DNA from 3 places in the Mesorhizobium sp. M0898 genome. Region 3 is predicted to be linked to each of the others. Evidence: riboswitches for the same ligand, from Rfam matches in the RefSeq annotation. Region 3 holds a riboswitch; each other region holds the start of a gene.
What was found. A riboswitch is a leader RNA that binds a small molecule or an ion and turns the genes downstream of it on or off. The one in region 3 is predicted to bind cobalamin.
Positions count from the first base shown of each region.

Region 1: another riboswitch for cobalamin. It lies ahead of NKH90_RS02730 (CbtB domain-containing protein); the one in region 3 lies ahead of metE (5-methyltetrahydropteroyltriglutamate--homocysteine S-methyltransferase).
Region 2: another riboswitch for cobalamin. It lies ahead of NKH90_RS02910 (DUF1636 family protein); the one in region 3 lies ahead of metE (5-methyltetrahydropteroyltriglutamate--homocysteine S-methyltransferase).

Region 1 covers NZ_JAMYOE010000001.1:556,686-559,952, reverse strand. The annotation lists gene NKH90_RS02740 (heparan-alpha-glucosaminide N-acetyltransferase) at 1-489, opposite strand, end outside; gene NKH90_RS02735 (SRPBCC family protein) at 708-1,082, opposite strand; cobalamin riboswitch at 1,224-1,420, shown strand; gene NKH90_RS02730 (CbtB domain-containing protein) at 1,457-1,636, shown strand; gene NKH90_RS02725 (CbtA family protein) at 1,652-2,434, shown strand; gene cobU (bifunctional adenosylcobinamide kinase/adenosylcobinamide-phosphate guanylyltransferase) at 2,427-2,948, shown strand; gene cobO (cob(I)yrinic acid a,c-diamide adenosyltransferase) at 2,950-3,267, shown strand, end outside.
Region 2 covers NZ_JAMYOE010000001.1:592,504-595,770, reverse strand. The annotation lists gene NKH90_RS02920 (cobaltochelatase subunit CobN) at 1-325, opposite strand, end outside; gene cobW (cobalamin biosynthesis protein CobW) at 344-1,384, opposite strand; gene NKH90_RS02910 (DUF1636 family protein) at 1,381-1,815, opposite strand; cobalamin riboswitch at 1,854-2,057, opposite strand; gene NKH90_RS02905 (winged helix-turn-helix domain-containing protein) at 2,087-3,267, opposite strand, start outside.
Region 3 covers NZ_JAMYOE010000036.1:55,956-59,222, forward strand. The annotation lists gene metE (5-methyltetrahydropteroyltriglutamate--homocysteine S-methyltransferase) at 1-1,359, opposite strand, end outside; cobalamin riboswitch at 1,455-1,655, opposite strand; gene NKH90_RS27050 (hypothetical protein) at 2,211-2,465, shown strand; gene NKH90_RS27055 (helix-turn-helix transcriptional regulator) at 2,783-3,267, opposite strand, start outside.

The sequences.
Region 1 (3,267 bases), on a different contig from region 3:
ATCGAAAAGCTCGGATCGCAGGTAGAAAGGCGCAGCGACGACGAATACGGCGACAAGCAGCGTCAGCAGCGCCGGCAGGCGCAGGAACGCCAGGCCGAGCAGGCTGGCGAGCGCGATCTCATGCAATATGCCGAAGAAGATGAAGCCGTCGGGCGTGGCGATGCGGGTGACCAGCGATATTGCGAGCGCTGCCCCGGCAACCATGGCGAAGCGCTTCCAGAAGCCGGTCCAGCGGATTTTTTTGCCATGGGCGAGATAGAGGCTGATGCCGACCAGGAACAGGAAGCTCGAGGCGATGCAGCGCGCGTAGATTTTCCACCAGCCGAAGGCGGTGAGGCGGGGATCGGTGTAGCCGAAGAATTCGAGGTCCCAGGTGAAATGATAGCTCGCCATGGCAAGCAACGCGATGCCGCGTGCAATGTCGATAGCGGCGATGCGCTTCGACTTCGGTTGATCCTGAACGGCTGCGCTCGGCGTGTCGATGCTCATGGTCTCGCTGTCTTGGTTCAGCCCCGGCAAGACGACTATCACGGTTGCCACCGTCAAAAGAAGCAGGGCCTTGCGTCGTGTTGGCGCCGGTCGGCATCAGGGCTGCTTTAGGCCAGAGCCGGAAAGCCTTTGGCCGGCGTGCTGGCGTTCTTCGGCCTGGGCGCGGTTTTCGCGACGCTCGGGCTGCTGGCGGTGGCCTGCGGCTTCGTCACCTGGCGTTATCTGCCCAAATCGCTTTGATGTGCGAGCGCCGCATGGCGCTCGCACACCCAGTTGTGGAAGCGGTGCAAGTCGTATTCCTCGGGCATCAGCACGCCGGCCTTATGGCGCATCGAGCGCAGGCCCATCTGGTTGACCTCGCAGATATCAGCATCCTCCTCCAGCACCTGGGTACCGAACGCGACGATGTTGTCGATATCGGCGGCCGGATCGGCGAGCGCTTCGCGTCGCGGCAGACGAGCAGCCAGTTGCGATACCAGATGGCCTCGAGATCGCGCTGATAGGCCGCGATGTCCCAATAGGCTGTTGACGGCAGCGTCGGCTCGGGCCGCGTCAGGCCGTTGTAGGGATCGCTTGTTCGGGCTGGGTTGCATGCCCGGCTTCCTCTCCATCCGCCAGCCGACACCCGGCTGCGAAAATTGTCAATCGCGGCGCCGGCCAACCGGCTTGGCGAGGCGGCGCATTCGCCACACGATCCGGCGGAATTTGGTTTGCCGGGCGCGGCGATTCTGCCTATAGTCGCTGATGTCGTCGGTTCCGTTTGGAACCAAGAGGGAATGCGGTGAGGGCAAGTTGTTTGCCCAATGCCGTGGCTGCCCCCGCAACTGTGTGCGGTAGTCCTCTCCATATGCCACTGAAGGTTCGCCTTCGGGAAGGTGGGGAAGGGCGCTGATCCGCGAGCCAGGAGACCTGCCGGCGACAGGAAACTGACTTCTATGCCCTCGGGTGGAGGGCGAAAGGACAAGACATGAATACCGCTTCCGTTTCGCTCGGCGCTTCCGCCTCCTCGCAGTCGCGTCTCATGCAGCTGGCGCTTGCTGCATTCCTCGGCATTTTCGTCATGGGCTTTGTCGGCTTCTCGCATATCGATGCGGTCCACAATGCCGCGCACGACTATCGCCATTCGATGGGCTTTCCCTGCCACTGACAAGGGGCTGACATCATGACACTGTTTCGCAACGTCGTGTTCATCGCGGCGATCGCAGGGCTTGTGGCCGGCGTGGCTCTCGCCTGCATGCAAGCCTATGCCACGGTGCCGCTCATCCTGAAGGCGGAAGTCTACGAACAGGCCGGCGGCGGCCATGGCCATGCCGCGGCACCTGCGGCACCGGCCGAAAACGCCGCGGGCACGACGGCTATGAGCAGCGCCGCGCCGGCACCGGCTGAAGCAATGGCTCCGGCGGAAGACGAAGGCTGGGCGCCGGCCGACGGTTTCGAGCGCTTCGGCTTCAGCGTCGTTGCCAATATCGTCACCGGCATCGGCTTTGCGCTGGTCCTGGTTGCGGTTTCGGAATTCGCCGGCGGCATCGGCAATTGGCGCCAGGGCCTGTTCTGGGGGCTGGCCGGCTTTGCCGCGTTCACGCTGGCGCCGGGCCTCGGCCTGCCGCCGGAACTGCCGGCGATGCCGGCGGCCGACCTTGTCCAACGCCAGATATGGTGGTGGGCAACAGTGGTGGCGACAGCGGCCGGTCTCGGCCTTATCGTCTTCCGCAGATCGCTGCCGCTGGTGGCTCTTGCCGTGGCGTTGATCGTTGCGCCGCATATCGTCGGCGCGCCGCAGCCCGATAGCTTCGAGACGGCGATCCCGGAAGGCCTGCACCACCAGTTGGTGGTGGCGGTGACGCTGACCAATCTGGTGTTCTGGCTGGTGCTCGGCGCGGTCGTCGGCGTGGTGCGCGGACGCTTCACGGGCACGGCGACCAGCCTGCGCGATAGCTTTGCCTGACCGCGCTGCCGGGTCACTGACCCTGGTCATCGGCGGTGCCCGCTCCGGCAAGAGCGCGCATGCCGAGAGCCTGGTGACGGTCGGCCCGCCGCCTTGGAGCTATATCGCCACGGCGCAAGCCTATGACGACGAGATGCGCCAGCGCATCGCGCTGCACCGCTCGCGCCGCGGCGCCGGCTGGACGACCATCGATGCGCCGCTCGACCTTGCCGGCGCGATCGGAGCGCTGCCTGACGGCCAGCCGGTGCTGATCGATTGCCTGACGCTGTGGCTGACCAACCATATGCTGGCCGACCATGATGTCGAGGCCGAATGCCGGAGGCTGGCCGATGTGCTGTCGCGGCCGCGTGGGCCGTGGTTCGTGGTGTCCAACGAGGTCGGCCAGGGCATCGTGCCGGACAATGCGCTGGCAAGACGGTTTCGCGACGCCGCCGGCCGGCTGAACCAGGACGTCGCGGCTGTTGCCGGCACCGTGCTTTTGATGGTGGCGGGGCTGCCGCTCAAGGTGAAATGACATGGCTGATACTATCGATCCCAAGGACGAGGAACGCCACCGCGCCAAGATGGCCAAGCGCAAGGCGGTGCAGGACGCAGAGGTCGCGGCCAAGACGGTCGAGAAGGGGCTGCTGATCGTCAACACCGGACCGGGCAAGGGCAAGACCACGGCCGCCTTTGGGCTGGCACTCAGGATGCTCGGCTATGGCAAGCGCGTCGGCGTCGTTCAGTTCATCAAGGGCAAATGGCACACCGGCGAGAAGGACGCGTTTGCTAGTTTTGGGGATCGTGTCGTCTGGCACGCCATGGGCGAAGGCTTTACCTGGGAGACACAGGAC
Region 2 (3,267 bases), on a different contig from region 3:
TACCGCGATTTCGCGCGATAGCGGCGAGCTGGTCGCAGCCATAGCGCCACCAGTCATAGCCGCCGAGGATGCGGACCAGAATGACCTTGGCGTGGCGGGCGACGCTGTCGATCCACAGGTCGACGGACATCGGATGGCGCAGGTCGCGCAAGGCGGCGAGCCGCATCGACGGCAGGCGGTGCGCATCTGCCCTCCACGCCGCCGCCAGCCCGGCCAGGTCGCTGTCGGTGAAGGACAGCGCCACGACATCCGCAGGCGTTTGCCTGAGATCGACAGGCTCGGCGAGATCGTCGAGCGAGGCGGATGTGGTGGTGAGGATGTGCATCGCGGCTCGTACCTGGGGTCAGCCGGCGAGGATACGCTCGATGGCCGGGCGGTTCAGCCCTTTCAGGCCGATGACGACCAGGCGCGAGCGGCGGTCGTCTTCAGCGGTCCAGGCGCGGTCGTAATAGTGGTTGACGCGCGGACCGACGGCCTGCAGCAGGAGCCGCATCGGCTTGCCGCCGACTTCGACGAAACCCTTGACGCGCAACACGTTTTCTTCCTCCGCCGCCGTGGCGACCCGTTGTGCGAGCTCGTCCGGGTTGGACACAGACGCGATGTCGATGACGAACGAGTCAAAATCGTCATGTTCGTGGTCGAGCTCGTCGTCGTGGTGGGTCTTGCGGTTCTCGATGTCGTCCTCGACGGCGAGGCCGAGGCCGAGCAGCACCGACGGGTCGACCTTGCCTTGCGAAGTCGGTACGATCTTCACCGCCCGCGCAACGTGCTTGCCGATGACGGCATTGGCACGGGCCGAGCCGGCTGCGTCCATCAGGTCGCTCTTCGACAGGATGATCAGGTCGGCGCAGGCGAGCTGGTCTTCGAACACTTCCTCGACCGGATCGTCATGGTCGAGCGTCTCGTCCTGCGCGCGCTGGGCCTGCAGGGCGTCCATGTCGTTGGCTACGCGGCCATCAGCCAGCGCCGGTCCGTCGACCACGGCAATGACGCCGTCCACCGTCACGCGGCTTTTCACCGACGGCCACTGGAAGGCCTGGACCAGCGGCTTGGGCAAAGCGAGGCCGGATGTCTCGATCAGGATGTGGTCGACCCTCGGCGTCAGCGACAGGATCTGGTCCAGCGCCGGTACGAAATCATCGGCGACGGTGCAGCAGATGCAACCATTGGCCAGCTCGACGATGTTTTCCTCGGGGCAGGTGTCGATGGCGCAGCCCTTCAGAATCTCGCCGTCGATGCCGATGTCGCCGAACTCGTTGACGATGATGGCCAGGCGCTTGCCTTTGGCGTTTTCGAGCAAATGGCGGATCAACGTCGTCTTGCCGGCGCCGAGAAAGCCGGTGACCACGGTGCAGGAAACGCGTGAAAGGGAGGCAGCGGTCATGTCAGGTCCTTCAAAAGGTCGAGGGGAGGGATGCGGGCAACAAGGCCGCGCTTCAGGCAATCGGGACGGCCGCGCCAAGGAATGAGCCCATCCGTCGAGGTGGCAAACAGCTTTGCCCCGGTGACGAGATCGGCGCCGCTGGTCGTGGTCAGATCACCGAAGACGTAACTCCAGCAGCCGTCGCGCAGCATGGCCGCGCTGAGCCGGCGCTTGCAATTGCCGAGGCATTCGACGGTGCGGATTTTGATGTTTTCGCTGGAAGCGGCGCGGCGCGTGTCCTCTGCGAGCAGTTCGCCGGCGCGCGGATGAGCGTCCGAACCGGTCTCGTCACGGCATGACGAGCAGACGATGACGGTAACGCCGGCCGGGGAATCACCAAGGCCGGACAATAAATCCGCTGTCTCAGCCGGAAAACTGCTGTCGCGTTCCAAATCAGGCTCCTTGCCCGGAAAACCCGCCAGGCGATCGGATTCTTATGTCCTAGACGGCAGGTCTCCTGGCTCGCGGGTCATCGCCTGGGTGCCGCCTTCCCGGGAACATCCCAGTGGTTTTCGGCCTTGGCTCGTCGCTTACAGTTGCGGGGACAGCCGCGGATTTGAAATCGAGATTTCGCACCGCATTCCCTCTTGGCCCTTGCCGTTGCGGGCAGGGGACCGTCTGGAACGGATTTAGGCTTGTGGGGGCAGTCGTGTCAACGCACGTCTATGGCGCGGCGATATCCGCGAGCGGCCGGCCGAGGTCGCCGGCAGCGGTCACCTCGATGCGTTCCAGGCCGAGCCAGCCCTGCATCTGCTTCAATTCTTCGAAAAGCTCGGCTGCGGTTTGCAGCGAGGCGCCGGGCTCCGCATAGGCGGCATGGACGCGCAGTACGCCGGCCGGGCGGTCGGCCCTGAGGTCAACGCGCCCGACGATGCTGTCGCCGAGCAGGAATGGCAGCACATAATAGCCATACCGGCGCTTTTCGGCCGGCGTGTAGATCTCGATGCGGTAGTGGAAATCGAACAACCGCTCGGTGCGCGACCGCTCGAAGACGACAGGATCGAACGGCGCGAGCAAGGCGCGCGCCTCGATCTTGCGCGGCAAACGGGCGTCCTTGTGGAGATAGGCTGTTTTGTTCCAGCCTTCGACGCTCACCGGCAACAGGTCGCCGGCCTCGACCAACTCCTCGATGCGGCCCTTGATGTCGGCGGGCGAGAGGCGGAAATAGTCGCGCAGGTCTCCTGCCGTGGCGATGCCGTGGGCGCGGGCCGAGATGCGCAGCAATTCGCGGTGAGCGTCTTCGGTGGAGGGCGTTGGCAGACTCAGTATTGTTGGCGGCAGCACGCGCTCCGGCAGATCGTAGAACCGTTCGAAGCCGCGGCGATGCGCCGTGGTGATGCGGCCGGCCCAGAACAGCCATTCGAAGGCGTGCTTGGCATGGCTCCAGCCCCACCAGCCGCCCGAACCCTTCTGCCCTTCGAAAGCCGACGCCGCGATCGGGCCTCGTTCGGCGACCTCGCGATAGATGTCTTCGATATAGGCGGCGTGCTCGCGGCCCCATTTGGCCAGTCCGCTGTACATTTCGTCGCCGCACTCGGCCCGCTGCATGCGCCAGCGCATCAACGGATAGGTCTCGACCGGCAAGAAGGAGGCTTCGTGCGCCCAATATTCGAAGACCATGCGCTTGCGCGTTACGGCGGCGTCGTCGAGCAGCGCCAGCTTGTAGGGGCCAAGCCGCGAATAGAGCGGCATATAGTGGGCGCGCACCACGGCGCTGACGGAATCGATCTGCAGCAGGCCGGTACGGGCAAGCACGCGGGCCAGATGCCGGCGGTCAGGCGTGCCGGTGGGTCGCGGGTCATTGAATCCCTGTGCCGCGAGCGCGATGCGGCGGGCCGTGGCAA
Region 3 (3,267 bases):
GAACGGCGGCAGCCCGAGCGTGCCGGCCTGGACTCTGGAGCGCTCGGCAAAAGCGCTCTCTCGTCGCTTCATGCTGTCGTCAATGCTGGCGATCCGCCCCTCAACCAGCGGGTCATGGATCTTCGTGGATGTCACGCGAGTGGCGGCAGCCTCGGCAGACGCTTTCAACGCGCCTGCCACCGCATCCCTGCCTTGGGACAGGGCCCGGGCAAGCAACACCAACTCGTGGGTCTTCTGGGCCGCGAAGGCGAGCCACGACCTGATGTCCGCGTCGAGTTCCGTCTCCATGCGGAGGTCGATCGGCACATGCAGCATCGAGCAAGAAGGCGCGATCTCGACGCGGTCCAAGGGCCAGCCGGCGACGATCGGTTTGATGCGGTCGAGAATGGCGGGCAGGTTCGCACGCCAGACGTTGCGGCCATCGATCAAGCCAAGCGAGAGCACCAGATCCTTCGGTGCGAGCCGACCCACCGTTTCCAGCTGCCCGGGAGCGCGCACGAGATCAATATGCAGCCCGGCCAGGGGCAGAGAAACCGCGGTTTCGAGATTGTCTCCCAGCGGCCCGAAATAGGTAGCCAGCATGATCTTCAGCTCGGGCGCGGCTTTCGACAGCTGGCCATAGGCGAATTCGAACGCAGCTCGTTCGTTCGGGTTCAGATCGAGGACAAGCGCTGGCTCATCGATCTGCACCCAATCGGCGCCCGACAGCTTCAAGCTCCGCAGGAGTTGCTCGTAGACGGGCAGAAGCCGTGGTAGGAGCGCGATGGGATCGAAGCCTTCGGCAGGCGATTTAGCCAGCTTGAGGAAGGTGACCGGTCCAAGGATGACTGGGCGTGTGTGAATGCCGAGGGCTTTAGCCTCGAGGAAGTAATCAACCGGCTTCGTCGACGAAAGAGCGAACGTCTGATCATCGTCTAGTTCCGGCACAATGTAGTGATAGTTGGTGTCAAACCACTTGGTCATTTCCATCGCGGCTACGCCAGGCCGATGAGCCGCATGCTGGTGACCACCGTGCCCACAATCCTCCGTCTGACCTTGGTTGCCGCGCGCCATAGCGAAGTAGATGTCGAGTGGGACCTCGCCGCCATTCCAGCCGTAACGGGACGGAAGGGCGCCGACCATGGCTGCGGTGTCGAGCACATGGTCGTAAAGCGAGAAGTCGTTCGACGGGATTTTCGACACGCCGCGATCGCGTTGCTCCTCCCAGCTAGCGGCACGGAGCGCCTTCGCCGTCGTGAGAAGGTCGGCAGCGGACGATTTTCCGGACCAGTAGCTTTCAAGCGCGAATTTCAGTTCTCGCCGACGACCGAAGCGGGGCACGCCGAGCGTTGCTACAGGAATTTGCTGAGAGACAGTCATGCCAGACCCCGATGGTTGGGGCGTCGGTGACAAGGAAGGCGCTAGCAGGCCGGCACGAACGCCAGGCTGCAGCGGCCACCGAGACACCCCGCCCGTGGACGTAATTCGCCGTGGCAGGTCTCCTGGCTCGCGGGGTCATAGCCTCTACCCGTCTTCCCAAGGCTATTCGCCTCAGTGACATGAGTGGGGTTGGCTCGCCGCTAACAGTTGCGGGGGCAGCGCCGGCATCGCACCGGCTTCCCTCTTAGCTCCGCTGCGGCAGCGCCGTACGGAGAACCACGACGCGGGAGACAATTACAGCAGTTCGCTTCTCTGTCAACGCCGCATAAAGAAATGTTTATGTCGTTATGTTAAATTTCCGTTGGCATGTTCCAAAGGTCGCCTCGAAAGCGAAAACTGTGGAAGCCTTGAGCGGCCGGTAAATCAAAGCAATGACGCACGGCGCCCTTGTCCAGGAGGATAGGAGTTCGTCGGCTGCCGGCAGCAAACATACCGGCAAGCGCCGTGGTGCTGCTTAGCGCATCATGCGAACCACCTCGGCGTCGAACTTCGGCTCCGAGGTTCCGACCGCTTCGTTGGTGATCTGCTCGCGACCATATTCGGCTCAATGGCGAGGCTGTTGCCCATGTGGAAGCTGTTGGCCGTGATGCCCTCGGTGATATGACACAACGATTTCGGGGGGAGCACACCGAGGCCAGGCGCAGCGGCGTGTTGCGAAGTGATCGAGGCCAATGTCTCGAACTGCTTGTTCGCAGCCCACCGGCTCAAGGTAACCCGGCTCAAACCACCGGGCCAGCTCAAGTCCTGTCCAAATGAGGCCTGAGCGGCAAATCGTCGTGCACGCGCACGGTTTGGCGTTCGATCTTGTGATGCGTCTTGGGCGGACAATCGCCACGGTGCAGCGCGCAGAAGCGGTCCCCAATTGGGAAGCCGAGGGCGGTGAGGGCAAGCCAGCGCCACAGGCGGAAGGGGACTTTGACCTGTTTGCCCTGCTGGACCACAAGTTCGCGACACAGGGCCTCAAGGAGAAGACCAAGAGTGATTATGCGCGGGACCTCGCCAAATTCATCAAAAGCAGCGGGCAGTCAAAGTTCGGCGCCGATTGACATGGAGATAGCCATCGCGGCGGACCGCCCAGGCGGACCGCAAGCCGGAATACAACCGGGTGCAGGCGGCCAAGCTCGTCCACAAGATGGCGTCGGGCACACACCGGCGATGGGAGAGCGGACCGTGGAGTGCAGGAACTTCACGCCTATCCACGCTCCCGTGGACGTGTCCTGCGGCACATCGGCAGCGATATTGAGGAGGCAGTTGAGCTTCTGGTCGAGCACTCTTACCTGCCACTACCTACGCTTAACGTCATCTCGTACTGAAAACGCACCACGCAAGGTCGAGATGTAACATGCGCCCTTCGTGGATGGTTCTAAGCTTCCTCGGGCGCGGTCAATCTATGATAACGGTCGCTTGGAACCTCCATCACCGCGACGCGATCAAGGTTGGCGTATCGCGCTCGGTAGTAACCTTCTTCCTCCACTTCGGCGAAACTACACTGGGGAACGTCAAAGGTCGCAGCTTCCAATCCGAAGAAAGTCGTAGCGGTTTCTTCATCCAAGAAGTTCCACTCATCTTCTCCGTCGTCATATGTGACGCGAACATAGGAGGCCATGCGCACGGCTTCCTGATCACCCATCTCTGCGATGATGGCATCGCATTCTTTCTTCAGCTTTCCTGAAACCTCACCCTTATCCCAGTCATCCAAAGCCCGATAGATTTCTGGATGATAATACTCTGGCATCTCCTCTACATCGTCACCGATAAGCTCAATGGTGCGGACATATTGCGGATTTATCAAGAGTATTTTGTTGTCAAGGCTCCAACAATACAGCCATGGCCTGCTTGTGTTATTTC